DNA from 2 places in the Gloeothece verrucosa PCC 7822 genome. Region 1 is predicted to be linked to the other one. Evidence: riboswitches for the same ligand, from Rfam matches in the RefSeq annotation. Region 1 holds a riboswitch; the other holds the start of a gene.
What was found. Region 1 has a riboswitch for cyclic di-AMP ahead of ntrB (nitrate ABC transporter permease). Riboswitches for the same ligand answer to the same signal wherever they lie in the genome.
Positions count from the first base shown of each region.

Region 2: it holds a riboswitch for cyclic di-AMP, as region 1 does, so the genes downstream of both, CYAN7822_RS07380 (ArsB/NhaD family transporter) here and ntrB (nitrate ABC transporter permease) in region 1, are expected to answer to the same signal.

Region 1 is NC_014501.1:1,286,223-1,293,781, forward strand. It holds gene CYAN7822_RS05705 (SDR family NAD(P)-dependent oxidoreductase) at 1-173, opposite strand, end outside; gene CYAN7822_RS05710 (DICT sensory domain-containing protein) at 236-2,317, opposite strand; cyclic di-AMP (ydaO/yuaA leader) riboswitch at 2,578-2,749, shown strand; gene ntrB (nitrate ABC transporter permease) at 2,852-3,691, shown strand; gene CYAN7822_RS05720 (ABC transporter substrate-binding protein) at 3,743-5,176, shown strand; gene CYAN7822_RS05725 (ABC transporter ATP-binding protein) at 5,214-6,053, shown strand; gene CYAN7822_RS05730 (chorismate--pyruvate lyase family protein) at 6,360-6,947, shown strand; gene CYAN7822_RS05735 (hypothetical protein) at 7,042-7,413, opposite strand.
Region 2 is NC_014501.1:1,643,505-1,651,063, forward strand. It holds gene map (type I methionyl aminopeptidase) at 240-1,001, opposite strand; gene hisA (1-(5-phosphoribosyl)-5-[(5-phosphoribosylamino)methylideneamino]imidazole-4-carboxamide isomerase) at 1,144-1,917, opposite strand; gene CYAN7822_RS07375 (exopolysaccharide biosynthesis protein) at 2,073-2,669, opposite strand; gene CYAN7822_RS07380 (ArsB/NhaD family transporter) at 2,687-4,024, opposite strand; cyclic di-AMP (ydaO/yuaA leader) riboswitch at 4,337-4,495, opposite strand; gene CYAN7822_RS07385 (SLC13 family permease) at 4,543-6,339, opposite strand; gene CYAN7822_RS07390 (permease) at 6,643-7,559, shown strand, end outside.

The DNA.
Region 1 (7,559 bases):
GCTTCATTTTTCAAACTCAATAAAGAATCAGCCGAAGTTTCTTGACGATAGGTAGCAAAAATTTGTTCTACCTCTTCGTTTTTAAGTAATTGCTTGACAAAGCCTAATCCTATTCCCCGAGAAGCTCCGATAATTAAAACATTGATGGGTTTAAATTCAATGGCATTAGACATATTTTTGGCTGAACTGAGGTACAGATAGGGTTAAATTCTGGTGAACCCGAGTAACAATAAATCTAATTCCTTTTTTTTCTCGAAGTTCGCCGTCGTTTTTGTGGAGTAGAACTGGCAGAATCCTCTACCTCATCACTATTGCTCATGTCAAACTCTGAACCAAAAGACTCTGCTACAAGGGGAACCGTAAAATGAAACTGACTGCCATGATTTTTTCCTTCTGATTGCGCCCAAATCTGCCCCCCCCAGCCGCTAACAATTTGCCGACAAATAGCCAAACCTAAACCTGTGCCTCCTGCTGAACGTCGTAAAGCGCCTTCTTCTTGATAAAAACGGTCAAACACGGTTTCTAAACGATTGGGTTCGATGCCTCGTCCGGTATCAGATATGGTGACTTCTAATTGTTGTAAAGAATTATAATTCACTTCAATGGTGACACTGCCATCAGGGCTAGTAAACTTACAGGCATTATCGAGCAATTTAGAGAGAACTTCCACTAACCATTCTCCATCCGCTAAAACGAGGGGAAGGTCCGGAGCGACAAAATTTTGGATTCTGGGTAATTTTCCTTCTGTATTACGGGAGCGAACATGACTCAGGGACAACTCAACACATTCATAAAGTGAGAGGGGTTCTGGATGCCACTCGATTCGACCACTTTCTAATTGTGAAAGCGTCAAGAAGTCTTGTACTAGGGTTCGCATTCGTTCAGCATCTTGTAAAGCCGTATTCAGCATGACTTGACGCAATTCAGGAGACATATCGGGTTCAGTGGCTAAACTTTCTAAACAAACCTGAATCGTCGATAAAGGAGTCCGCAACTCATGACCGGTAATAGCCACTAAATTAGAGCGAGTACGGTCAAGCGCTTCTAATTGCTCGTTAAGGTCATGAAGATTAGCATAGGCTTCTGCTTGAATTAGGGCAACACCGATTTGAGTAGCGATGGCATTGACTAGGGCAATATCTTCACTTTTCCAACTGGCCGGAGCCGGACCACAGTGGTGTAACTCCACCATGCCTAATAATCTACCTTGATAAAGAATCGGAACCAGCAACCAAGAAGCTATCGAGCAACTTTTAACAATGGTTTTTAATGAGGCGGCGCGGTTAGATTTAAGCGGCGGTTGTAGGCGAGGGTCTTTGAGCGTATCATCAACACTGATGGATTCTCGCTGAGAAATAATCGCTTCAAACAGAGGATTATTTTTTAAGGGCCAAAGTTGTCCTTTAATGGATTTAATTCCGTCGTTTAAAAATTCATGTTTAATCTTAGCGATCGCGTCGTTCTCGCTGCAACGGTAAACGATACAACGACAAACCCCTAATCCTTCTCCGAGCATTTGCACCGCCACTTGTAAGATTTCTTCGGGATCTAAGGACTGTCGAATCGCATGGGTGACTGAGTTAATTAAACGTTCTTTATGTTCTTTAAGGGTTAAAGAGCGATTGGCTTTAATTAATTTGTACTGAGCTACCTGTAAATAAGTTACCAAGCGCTGAACAAAGGGATCTGGTTGAACCGTAGGAGTTTGGGACAAAAATTGATTTTCTTTCGTCAGCAGAGCATTTTCGGGGGCGCTCGAAGGCAAATAAAGACGACGTGCCTCTTCTATTTTTGAGGCGAGTTCGGGTCTATAGAGTAAAATTCTCTTCAAAAGAATCTCAGCCGCTTTTTGACTCACCTGTCGATCAAAAGTCCATATCCCTTCAAAACGGCGGCTATTATCCATAACATTCATATCACTCTGTTTTTCAGTCCCTATCGCTCGCTCTCGACAGATGAGACAGCTTGCATACTGTTGTCCAATCACCACTAAATGCCACTCCAACGCTAACCCATCGCTTTTTTCAAAGGCAATGGTCTCAAAGACTCCAGAATTATTGGCAAAATCGGTTTCAGGCGCGGCAAGAACATAAATTTGCTGGCTTTTGCTGGCTATACGTCGATATCGATGGGCTTCTTGTCGATAAAACCGCTCTCGTTGAAAACTAGCAATGACTAAAGGACAATCTTCTCCCGCTAGTACCTGATCTTCCATTGCGTGGGACAGCGCTGTTAAGGAAGCTTTAAAGTACATTTGAGGCCGCCAATGGGGTATGGCTTGCAACAGTTCTGATACTACAGACGTTGAGATGCTCATTGATGATTTTTGGTTATCTCCTGGCCCAATTGCTTGTTTTCCCATTTGAGGAAGGTTTGCCTACTTACAACAGTCTAGTTGACGATTAAAGCGATCGCCTATCGGTTTTTTTGTATCCTATGAACCTATCGTACAAAAAAGCGGTTCCTCTTCTGTGCTTTTTTCTGTAGGGAGTGCTTCGGTCCCGTCCTGTTCTCCAAAGGAGCTAAAAATTCTCATTGACAACCTACAAAAGTGTGATATTATGGGGAGTGAATAGCAGAATAAGTCAGCCGAGTTCGGTTAACAGTGTTAATTGGAACGGGGGAACCACCCAAAGGGGCGTATTGAGGATTAGACCTTACTCTAAGTAATAGTAATAAGGTAATCCTTGAAGGGCAACTCTCAGCCCTAGTCCGTCAGCTAACTCCGTAGGCATTGAGAGGAGACTGGTAGAGTCAGCATTTTTACAATTAGTTGACATCATCAGTATTCCTGGCTGGTCCTGGTCTGCTTTTAAGTACCTGCCTTCGATGTATTGGTGAAACAATGTCAATGCTGAATATTTCTTTGGTTTTACTGGTGGCTAAATCCGCGTGGAAAACCACAAAGCCGCTTATCATTAAAGATCAAGTTTTATTACCCTTAGCCGGTTTTTTAGGGGTTTTAATTCTCTGGTGGATTGTGGCCCTACTCAATCCGGATTTAATGCCCACACCCCCAGAAGCATTAGTAGCTAATTTAGATTATATCTTTAATCCTTTTTACGTTCGAGGCCCTGGTAATTTAGGCATAGGTTGGTTATTAATTGCCAGTTTAAGACGGGTATTAATAGGCTTTGTTTTAAGTGCAATGGTTGCCATTCCGGTTGGTTTTTTGATTGGAATGTCGAAACCCGCTATGAGTGCGCTAAATCCGGTTATTCAAATATTTAAACCCGTATCCCCTTTAGCATGGCTGCCGATATCTTTAGCCATTTTTAATCAAGCCGACCCTTCAGCAATCTTTGTCATTTTTATTACTTCCCTCTGGCCGACAATTATTAATACTGCCTTGGGCGTTTCTAGCGTGAACTCAGACTATTTAGATGTGGCTAAAGTCTTAGAGATGCCGCGTTGGAGACAAATTTATAAAATCATTCTGCCTGCGAGTTTGCCTTACATTTTTACGGGGTTGAGAATTAGTTTAGGCATTGCTTGGCTAGTGATCGTAGCGGTAGAAATGCTGACCGGGGGTTTAGGAATCGGCTTTTTTGTCTGGGATGAATGGAACCGTTTAAATCTTAATTCCGTGTTTCTTGCTGTCCTAGTTATTGGATTAACGGGATTACTTTTAGACTATATTTTGGGTCAAATACAAGTGCTTGTCACTCACCGAAAAGCTAAATTAAATTAGTCATCCCACAAACTAACTAAATCAATTCAGCCACAGCAGGAAAAGAATAAGATGAATCATGATCAGAGTTGGTCGCGCCGACAATTTTTGCAAGGTCTGGGCGCGGCAGCAAGCGGACTCGCGCTATCTTCTTGTGTTAACACCAATCGTAGCCCTGTAGGACTCACCAAAGAAGCTCAAGCGGTTGAACCGATTATTGACCCCAAAACCCTAGAAAAACCGAATTTAACAGTAGGATTTGTACCGGTTAATGATTGCGCCCCCTTTGCTGTGGCGTGGTCTAAAGGATTTTTCCGCAAATACGGACTCAATGTCACCCTCAGTAGAGAGGCCAGTTGGGGAACCTCACGAGACGGGATTATCTTTGGACGCTTAGATGCTTCGCCGGTTGTCTCAGGTGCAGTCACCAACGCCCGCACCGGTGCAGAAGGAGCGCGTCATGCTCCTCTATGTGCCGCCATGACCATTCACCGTCATGGAAATGCTATGACCATGAATAAAGCCATGTGGGATAGTAATTTACGCCCTTGGCACGAATACAATGGCAATCTTGAAGGATTTGAGCGAGACTTCCAAAATTATTTTGCTAAATTACCTACAGAACAAAAGATTTTAGCCGTTGTTCTCAGTTCGTCGATTTATGAATATTTTTTCCGTTACTTAGCCGCCGCGACGGGAATTAACCCCGATGAAGAATTCCGGGTAATTATTATTCCGCCGCCGCAAATGGTGAGTAATATGCGCTTAGGAGCCATGCAAGCTTATATGGTGGCAGAACCTTGGAATACTCGCGCCCTCAACCCATTAGGAAAAAAAGGTCAACAGGTGGGATTTACCTTTGCTCAAGGGCGAGAAATTTGGGAAGGGCATCCCGATAGATTATTAGCGGTAATGGAATCTTTTATCGAAGAAAATCCCAAAACTTACCGCAGTTTGGTTAAGGCCATGATAGAAGCTTGTCAGTATTGTAGCGACCCAAAAAATCGGGAAGAAGTAGCAACATTAATTACTGATCGCTCTTTTACTGGAGCCAAACCTAAAACGGGACCTGTGGATAAATTTACGCGGCCCGGGATTGTTGGGGAATACAACTATGGTGGATTTGATGGCAAAAAAAGAACCGTCAATACTCTTGAGACGACTCTGTTTTTTGACTTACCCGATAAATTAAAAACAATCCCAGGTAATCACTCAACATTTTTATGGCAATCTCATAGTCTTTGGTTAATGACTCAATCGGCCCGTTGGGGACAGATTAAAGAGTTTCCCAAAAATGCCGAAGAACTAGCCCACAAAGCCTGGAGAACAGACCTCTATCGAGAAATTGCCGCAGAAATGGGCATTCAATGTCCTGCTGAAGATTATAAAGTTGAAGCGGCAGAAGTTTTTATTGACAAACGGAAATTTGACCCTAGCGATCCGATTGGATATCTGAAGAGTTTTGAGATTAGTTCCAATTCTCCTAAGAAATTTGCTTTATCTTAATTAATACTCTTATTATACTTTTAACTCAGGTAAAACAATGGCTCACTTTGCTTATCCAGAATTCAATACCAAGGCTAATAAAATGATCTCTAACGACTTTTTAGTGATTGAAAATTTAGTCAAAGCTTATGCTCTGCCTGACGGGGAAAAATTGGTGGTACTCGATGGCATTAATCTTAATGTAAGATCCGATGAATATATTTCCATTATTGGACATTCCGGCTGTGGAAAATCGACCCTACTTAAAATTGTGGGGGGGCTAGAAAAAGCGACATCGGGTTTAGTGACCTTAGAAGGAAAAGAAATTCGCAAACCCGGTGCAGAAAGAATGATGGTTTTTCAACACTATTCTTTATTGCCTTGGTTAACGGTAGAAGAAAATGTCAGGTTAGCGGTAGATGAAGTTTATAAAAAAGCGTCTTCTAAGGAAAAAAAACAGATCGTCAGCGAACATTTAGCGATGGTAAATTTAACGAAAGCGGCTCGTCAGTATCCCGATGAAATTTCTGGGGGGATGAAGCAGAGAGTGGGAATTGCTAGAGCTTTAGCGATTCGTCCTAAAATGTTACTGATGGATGAACCTTTTGGTGCGTTAGATGCTTTAACCCGAGGAAAATTACAGCGACAAGTTTTAGAAATTTGCGAACATAGCCGCCTAGCGGTAATGATGATTACTCACGATGTGGATGAAGCGATTTTGATGTCAGACAGAATTATTTTAATGAAGAATGGACCTAATGCTAATATTGGGGAAATTTTAGAGGTTCCTTTTGCTCATCCTAGAGACCCTCATGAATTACGAGAGTCTAAAGAGTATTATGACCTTCGTAATCATGCTTTAGATTTCCTTGATCGCTATTTTACCCAGGATGAGTAATGCTGGTGGTAAATCTGGGTTATTTATCCTTTTTTTAGAGTGTCAACAAAGTAGAGATGTGGTCTGCAACGTCTCTACTGCTGCATTTAATTAATCCTCTCCAACCTGCTATAAGCTGATCTTAGCCGGCATAGTCCCTGATTTTTTGCCGATTTGACCTCGTTTTTTCGGGTAAGATTATGCTAAGATTAGTTAAAGTGTGGGAATTAAGCTACCCAATTCTACAAGAAAAGCCAAATTCCTCTGTTAGCAAAAAATCAATTCTTTCGCCAAAAAGATGGTTAAATCAAGGAGCGATATTTAATTATGCAAGCCAAAGAAATTCCGGTAAGCAAAAGCGACTTATTAAGGGCAGATTTACAGGAATCTTTAAGCCATAGCCACATCGATCCCGCTCAAATCACTACCTTTCAAAGAATTATTTTAACAACAGATGGAACTTTAACAGAAATATTAGAAGCTTATTTATACGAAAAAATTCAACTTGTTAAACTGTCTCAAGAAATTGTAGCCAGTGCCCAAGAAATTAAAGCTTTAGACCTCAACATCGGTACAAATATAATGAACCGAAAAGTTTTACTACAAGGCAAGATTAGCCGTCGAAACTGGATTTATGCCGAGTCGGTTATTGTGCCGGCAAGACTCGATGAAATCTATCGAGAAAGATTGCTAAAATCTCAAGAACCCATCGGCCGACTTTGGCTAGAACATAGAGTAGAAACTTTTAAAGAAATTATCGATTCAAAGCGGGAATTAGCGGGCGAATTGTCAGATTATTTTCTCATTAAATCCGAAGACAAATTACTTTCTCGCACTTATCGCGTCTTCTCGAAAGGTCAACCGATTATGATGATTACAGAAAAATTTCCCGAAAGCTATTTTATCGATAAGTAAAAGCTTAAACTGAGCCATTAATACTGAAACGAATAATCCCCAAACGCCAGACTCCTCACACCCACTCGATAAACCCTAGACTATTAAGTAATGATTAGAAATGAACAAGAGGAAGCCGACGAGTAATGCGGCTAGTATCTCCTAGTTTTTCATCTGAGCGGTCTAATGTAAGATTAAGGGCGCGAGTTTTTGCTTCATAAGCACTCATTTCAGGTCGCAAATCAGATTGAGGAGGCACCTGTAAATCCTCAGATGTGCCACCGATACCGCCTAAATTTTGGGCAAGATCTCGCTCAGAGACTCCGTTTAAATCGCCAACAGTTCCTGTAGGAGAAACCAACGGGCTAGGATTGGTCATGGTAGCAGTCTCATTGGCGCTCACCGCCATAGGACTCCCTAGAACTCCAATCGTCAACAATCCAATAATAAATACAGACTTGTTTTTCAGGCCAGAAACAGTCTTCATAGGTATTTGTTGGGTGTTATGGTGTGATTGACTAATTAAGATTTGAGTCGTCAGTTTAGACAAAACAGCAAACTATTGACTCATTAATTACAGAATAAAGTTGATTGACGGCTCTTAGATACTTATCTTAATGTTACACCATTTGG
Region 2 (7,559 bases), 360 kb from region 1:
AATATGATGTTAAGTTTAGTATCTAAATTAATTGTAAATTTTAATGATTATCTGTTCATTTAAATTAGATAAACGCCAATGAATTGGAAAATAATAATCAATAAAATATAGCAATCCCAAATAAGTTATTAAGTGGTTAAGATACAGATTTATCTGTTTTCATCTGTGGTTATTACTTTTTTTTGTACAGGAGTGCTTGTCGAAAAAGGCAATAACTCATATAGGATTGCTATATAAAACTAAGGCAGAGTTAGAATGTCAACGCCATCTTCAGTAACCGCAATGGTATGTTCAAACTGAGCCGATAATTTATAGTCTTTAGTAATGGCTGTCCAACCATCCTCTAAAACTACCGCTTCATAAGTCCCTTCATTAATCATCGGTTCAATGGTAAAGACCATACCTGGACGAAGTCGTTTGCCTTTTCCTTTTGTCCCATAATGGGGAACTTGAGGAGCGGTATGAAATTCTCTACCGATACCATGACCGACAAAATCTCTAACTACCGAAAAGCCATGTCCTTCCGCATATTCTTGGATAGCCGCGCCAATATCACCAATTTTTGTTCCAGGGCCAACGGCAGAAATTCCTCGTTTTAAACATTCTTCCGTCACTTCTACTAACTTTTTAGCCACTGGGGAAGGCGTACCGACAAAAAAAGTCTTAGAGCTATCGCCGTGATAACCGTCTATGATTGGGGTGACATCAATGTTAATAATATCTCCATCTTGAAGAATTTGCGCCTCATTAGGAATTCCGTGACAGATGACATGATTAACACTGGTACAAATCGATTTAGGAAATCCATGATAGCCTAGAGGTGCGCTGATAGCTCCATGAGCTTGTGTCCAACGTTCTGCTTCATCGTTAATTTCTAGGGTACTAATTCCTGGTTGGATCATGGGTGCTAGATGATCTAATAGTTCGGCGGCTAACTGTCCCGCTCGACGCATTTTTTCTATTTCCCGTTTCGATAATAGTGTAATTGTTTCGTTTCCCATTCGAGTTTATAGAGACAATTAAGAACAATTGCTTAAAATTTTTCAGATAGGTCTAGCTTTCCTATATGATTATAGGATTTGCTATATAGTTAATCCTAGCAAATTGCAGAGATTAGACCTAGTTCTTGATCCTGATACAAATTTAAGCAAAAGCTGAAAACCCTAGGTCTGGGGGAATATCCTGCCAGCGTCCATCTCCTATGGCTCGAATTGCTTCTGATAAATCTACTTCTCCAGTATATAAAGCTTTTCCCACAATGACTCCGGTTACACCTGAAGGTTCTAAAGCGAGTAAGCTTAATAAATCAGTTAAAGAACTAACTCCCCCAGAGGCAATAATAGGAATATTCACTGCTTTAGCTAATTCTCGCAACGCAGGTAAATTGGGACCGCTTAAGGTTCCATCTCGATGAATATCAGTATAAATAATCGCTGCCGCTCCTAAATCTGCCATCTTTTGAGCAAGGTCTTTGGCCTCTACTTGGGAGGTTTCTAACCATCCTCTCGTAGCGACTTTACCATCTCGGGCATCAATACCCACCACAATTTGATCGGGAAATTCTTGAGCAAGTTCTTGAACTAGCTGAGGGTTTTCTACCGCAACTGTTCCTAATATGGTTCGATTTACCCCTAAATTGAGTAAGGCGGCGACACTGCTACGATCACGTAATCCTCCTCCTACTTGTACAGGAATAGATACCGCCCTAACAATCGCTTTTATGGCTGATAAATTTACAGGTTTACCGGCTTTAGCACCGTCTAAGTCTACTACATGAAGGCGGGTTGCTCCCTGTTCTACCCATTGACGCGCCACAGCGACAGGATTATCGTTAAAGACTTGGGATTGCTGATAATCTCCTTGATATAAGCGGACACAGCGTCCTTCGAGTAAATCAATTGCGGGGATAATTTCCATAATTCATTTTTTAGCTTTAGATTGGTTTATCAATGATCATAACCAGTATTGGGTAAGGCGTGAAGCGTAATGCAAATGGGTCTTTTGTTTTCACGCAAAGGGCGCAAAGAAGAAGGGATTTTCTACAATTATTGTAGATTGGCTTTTTTTATGATTCAGTTGATTAACTGAGTGGAAGCTTGCCAGAAGGTATAGCCAATAAATACAAAAAAGATCGTAACGCCAAGACTCCAGATATAGCCCAAACACATTAATAAGCCATCTGATTCTAGGGTGGCTATTGCTAACAGTAAAATCCCTACACTAGGTAAAGGATTAGTAAAAGGGACCGGTAGGATCAATAATATCGCTAACCAAGTCATCAAATATCCGTTAATTTGCCAAGTATAAGCATGATTAGCCACGATCAACCAGCGAGGACGAGTAACTTTTTCCACCAGTTTGAGTAATCCTTTCACTCGTTTGAGCAATTGTCGGCTTAATCTTCGAGGAAATTGAACTTGAGCAACTTTTTTGGGTAGCCAAGGTTTCCGTTTACCCAACGCCATTTGTATTGATAATAAAATGCTGGCGGAACTAAAAAAAACCGGTAATCCTGGAATCGAGGGAAATAGGAAGGGTAACGCTAACAAACCAATCATTAAACTAAAGCCGCGTTCTGAAGTTTGTTCTAGAATGTCTTTAAGCGTTAGCGGATCAAGGGCTAACCGCCTTAGCAGAGAATCTAAATCTTGAGAAAACTTCAGGTGCATAAGCTTTCTTAATTACGCTAAAGAAGAAAGAAAACAGTGATATAAATAGTCGAGGTTACCAGTTGCATAAACATGACGGGAATTCCGTATTTTAGAAACCTCTTGAAGGAGATGCTTTTACCATGTTGTTCAGAAATTCCAGCCGCGACAATATTAGAAGAGGCTCCTACTAATGTGCCATTTCCTCCTAAAGTCGCTCCAAACATCATAGCATAAAATAATGGCAAGACTTCGGGGGCAAATTGGCCATCAAAAGCTGGGGTAAGCACTTCGGGAGTAGCTAAGCCCACATTGACTAAATATTGTTTTAATAAAGGTACCATAGCGACTACTAGAGGAATATTCGGCACTACAGCCGACAAAAGTCCGACTAAAAATAATAAACTGACCGCTCCTAAAGCAATATTTTTTCCTAAAATTGCTGCCAGCACTGCCGATAATTGATTGACAACTCCGGTTTTTTCTAATCCTCCAATCAAGACAAAAATTGACATAAAAAATATTAAGGTACTCCAATCCACATCTCTTAAAATATTATTCACCGTGTCAATTTTACTTTGATGGGCTAAGAGTAGGGCTAAAGCCGCACCTAATAACGCTACTGCTGCCGGAGAAATCGGCACCGGAAAAGATTCCCCCACCACAAAAAAGGTCAAAACAAATAAAACAATTAATCCTCCTAGCATTAACACTCTTGGATGATTAATTTTTGGATGAGGTAAATCTTCTAAGTGACTAAATTTCTTGTTCCAAAGGTCAGAAAATAGGAAAGGAACCATAACCACAATGGTAATAACAGCAAGTCCTCCGCCTAAACTCAAGCGAGATAAATAGTCATTAAAACTAATATTAATAGCGTCTCCCACAATAAAGGTGGCGGGGTCTCCTACTAAAGTCATTAAACCCGAACTATTAGCCACAAATACCATTAAAATTAATAAAGGAACAAAATCAACGCCAATATCTTGAGCAATTGGCGGAATTAAAGGAGCCAATAACATCACCGTCGTAGCATTGGGTAAAACGGCACAAATGGGGGTTGTAATAGCCACTACTCCTAACAGTAAAAATTTTCCTTCTCCCTTAGCTAATAAAATCATTTGGGTGGCTAAATAATCAAAGATTTTAGTCGGTTCAAAAGCTCTCACTAAAACCATTACGCCAAAAAATAAGGCTAGGGTGGCATAAGAAGCACTAATATAGTTGATCGCTTCTGATAACGTCATTACATGGGTAAAAACTAATATTAATGCTCCCAATAAAGCGGCTACTGTCAGATGTAATGTTTCTGCCATGATGATGCCGATGACACCTATAAAAGTTAAGGCAGCAATAATCGCGGGTAAGTTTTCCATAAGTAAAATAGCAAAATTTACAAAATTTAAAAATCCGTTTGCATAAGTTAGTTCAAAACTAAAAAGATAGCAGATTGAGGAGGAGAATTTAAAAAGGCACTCAGGCAAAATACCATCAGGTAAAAAGCAAAACTTAAAAGAATTGAAGTAAACTTGAATTAGACAAGAGTTCTAATAATTTTAGAAGATCTGAGCGAAAGCGTTTTTCATAGTAATGCCTCAACTGGATAGATTAACTAAACAATCAATTAATCGAGTAGCAGCGAAGCGGACTGAAGAAATTTAGACATTACTGAAAATGCTGTAATTTTTCAGGCTTCTCCCAATGCCGACGAGGTTAGCTGATGGGCTAGGACTGAGAGATGTCCCTCTTAGCAGAAACTAGGATGCTTTTTCTGTCAAAATACGCCCCAAAGTTGGTTCCCCCGTACCTCTATCTTCTATCTCAAGAGGATTAGGCTGACTTACTCATTTGATATTCAAGCATAGCACAGTCCCAAAGAAGGAGGGAATTTTATCTAACCGTTAAGTCCGTAAAGCAAAACAATAAATATGGGTGTGATGACTATCATCAATAAATTTAACGGCCCACCCACCCGAGTAAAATCTAAAAACCGATAGCCGCCAGCACTATACACCATCGTGTTTGTTTGATAACCAATGGGAGTCATAAAACTATTAGAAGCGGCAAAAGTAACAGCCAGCATAAAAGCGTAAGGACTCAGATGCAAACTTTCTGCTACTTTTACAGCAATGGGCATCATTAAGACTACAGAGGCATTGTTAGAAAGAATTTCTGTTAGTATAGAAGTAATGATAAAGAAAAAGAGTAAAATCCAAAAACCTGATAAGCCGCCTCCTAAAGTCACTAGATTATCAGCTAACCATTGAGTAGCCCCCGATTTATCCATTGCTATTCCCAAAGGAATTAATCCAGCTAATAAAAAAATCACATCCCAACGCACTGCACCATAAATTTCTCCGGGTTTGAGACAGCCAGTCAATACCATTAAAATCACACCGATTAAAGCTGTCACTAAAATGGGGAACCAGTTCATAGCGGCTATCACCACAACCCCTAAAATAATCCCTAGAGCAATGAGGGCTTTATCTTGTTTTAAGGTTTCTACATCTCGTTCTTCAATAACTAGAAGTTCTCGAGTGGTTTGTAAACCGATAAAACTTTCTTTCGGCCCCTGAACCAGTAATAAATCTCCGAAACGTAAAGGGATTTTTCCTAAGCGTTCTCTTGCCAATTCTTGTCCACGACGAATGGCGAGAACTGTGCCATTATAACGCTGTCTAAAGCGCAAATCTTTTAAGGTGGAACCGATTAAGCGAGAGTTAGAAAGAATTAACACTTCAGCGACTTTTTCTTCTCCGGTTGTTAGTTCAGATTCTAACGTTTTTTCTGCGAATTTCAGGTCAGGTAAAATTTCAATATCTTTAGCATCTCGGACTTTTAGCAAATCTTTTCTCGTTCCTCTCACTAATAAAATATCTCCCGCCGATAAAGTTTTATCAGCTAAAGGTTGAGGAAAATGATTGCCATTATGAATAATTTCTAGAACATCTAAGTCAAATTTTCTTTGAATTCCGCTTTGTCGTAGCGTTTGCCCAATTAAACTTGAGCCTGGCGTAATAATGACTTCAGTAACATAATCTTCTAATTTATAATCTTGACTTAATGAATCAGAACTTTGTTCTCTTTTTGGCAAAAGAAGAGGAGCAATAAAAGCTAAATAAATTAAGCCAACTGAAAAAGTAATCATTCCTAGTGGCGTAAACTGGAATAATTTAAATTCTTCATAACCTAATTGTTTAGATAATCCACTGGCTAAAACATTAGTTGATGTGCCTATTACCGTGAGCATTCCTCCTAAAATCGTTACATAGGAAAGAGGAATAAACATTTTAGACACAGCAATTTTTTGTTGATTACACCATTCTTCGATTATCGGCAAAAAAACAGCAACAACAGCCGTATTATTAATAAAACCACTAATCGGGCCAATAATTAAGCCTAGAGCTAAAATTTGGTTAGAGATAGTCTTGCCTCCCCATCGAACCAATAAATCTCTTACCATTTGCATGACTCCTGTGCGGCTAATGCCGGTGCTGAGAATAAACATAGCCATCACGGTAATGGTAGCGGAATTACTAAACCCAGAAAGGGCTTCATCTGGAGTCACTAAATTTAAAACAATTAAAATAACTGGAATGCACAGGGCAATAAAATCAACCGGCAACCACTCACCAATAAAAAATATTAAAGCAACAATAACAACGCCTAGGGTAAGAAATACTTTGTCCATAGATATGCTAGACCACCGAGCCTGAAAACTCGGATGTAATACGGCTCAAGGGAATCTTTATAACTAAATTATATCAAAATAGTGTAAATAATAATATGGATTAGTCAAATCTGTTGAAGCAGGAGTAACTAAAGCACAAACTGATTGAAGTCCGCCAGATCTGAGGTATATTAAAAAATATTAAGCAAACGGCTAAATTTGACCAGCAACTCAAAAAACTGAGCGATGGAGGCTATGAATATTGAACCTTTTGTCCTTATATGCTCGTCTAATTAAAGCAAACCATCTGAGAAGGCCATTATGATTAATCAGCTATACAGTGCCTTCACACTCTTTCTGAGTCTGTTAGTCGAGGCTATCCCCTTTCTTTTATTAGGCGTGATGCTATCCAGTGCGTTGTTAATCTTCATTGATGTGGATAAGTTAATCAAGGTCATGCCGCGAAATCCTATTTTAGGGGCCATTGTCGGGAGTTGTATCGGCTTTTTATTCCCTGTGTGTGAATGCGGGAATGTTCCTGTGGCTAGGCGTTTATTATTGGAAGGAATGCCGACTTCAGTAGCGATTGCTTTTTTATTGGCAGCCCCGACTATTAATCCTGTGGTAGTCTGGTCTACTTGGGTAGCTTTTCGAGACCAACCAGAAATCGTGATCGGGCGCGTGGTATTTTCTTTAGCTATTGCCATTTGTATCGCTTGTGTGTTTAGTGTACAAAAAGATCCCCGTCCTCTGCTACAACCGGTGTTAGCTAAACGAGTTCGCTGTTTGAGTTCCCCAAGTCCTCAACAACTCGCTACGGTAGTGGCACCATCGCCCACTGTACCCAGTCTATTGCAATCAGGAACCTATTTAATCGGCTCTGGAGGGCAACCGCTACGGATGGATGATCTGGCAGCCAAGACAAATTTTTCTGCTTCTAACTCAAAATATCAAGTTTTTCTAGATAATGTGGTGCAGGAGTTGCGAGAGTTGGGAGGAATGCTGGTTTTAGGCAGTGTGATAGCCGCCGGAATTCAAATTTTTGTCCCCCGAGAAATTATTCTCAGTTTAGGTCAAGATTCTTTGACCTCAATTCTAGCGATGATGTTATTAGCGGGCATTATTTCTATTTGCTCGACCGTAGATTCTTTTTTTGCTCTTTCTTTTGCCGCTACCTTTACCTCTAGCTCATTGTTAGCTTTTTTGGTATTCGGCCCAATGATTGATATCAAGTCTATGGG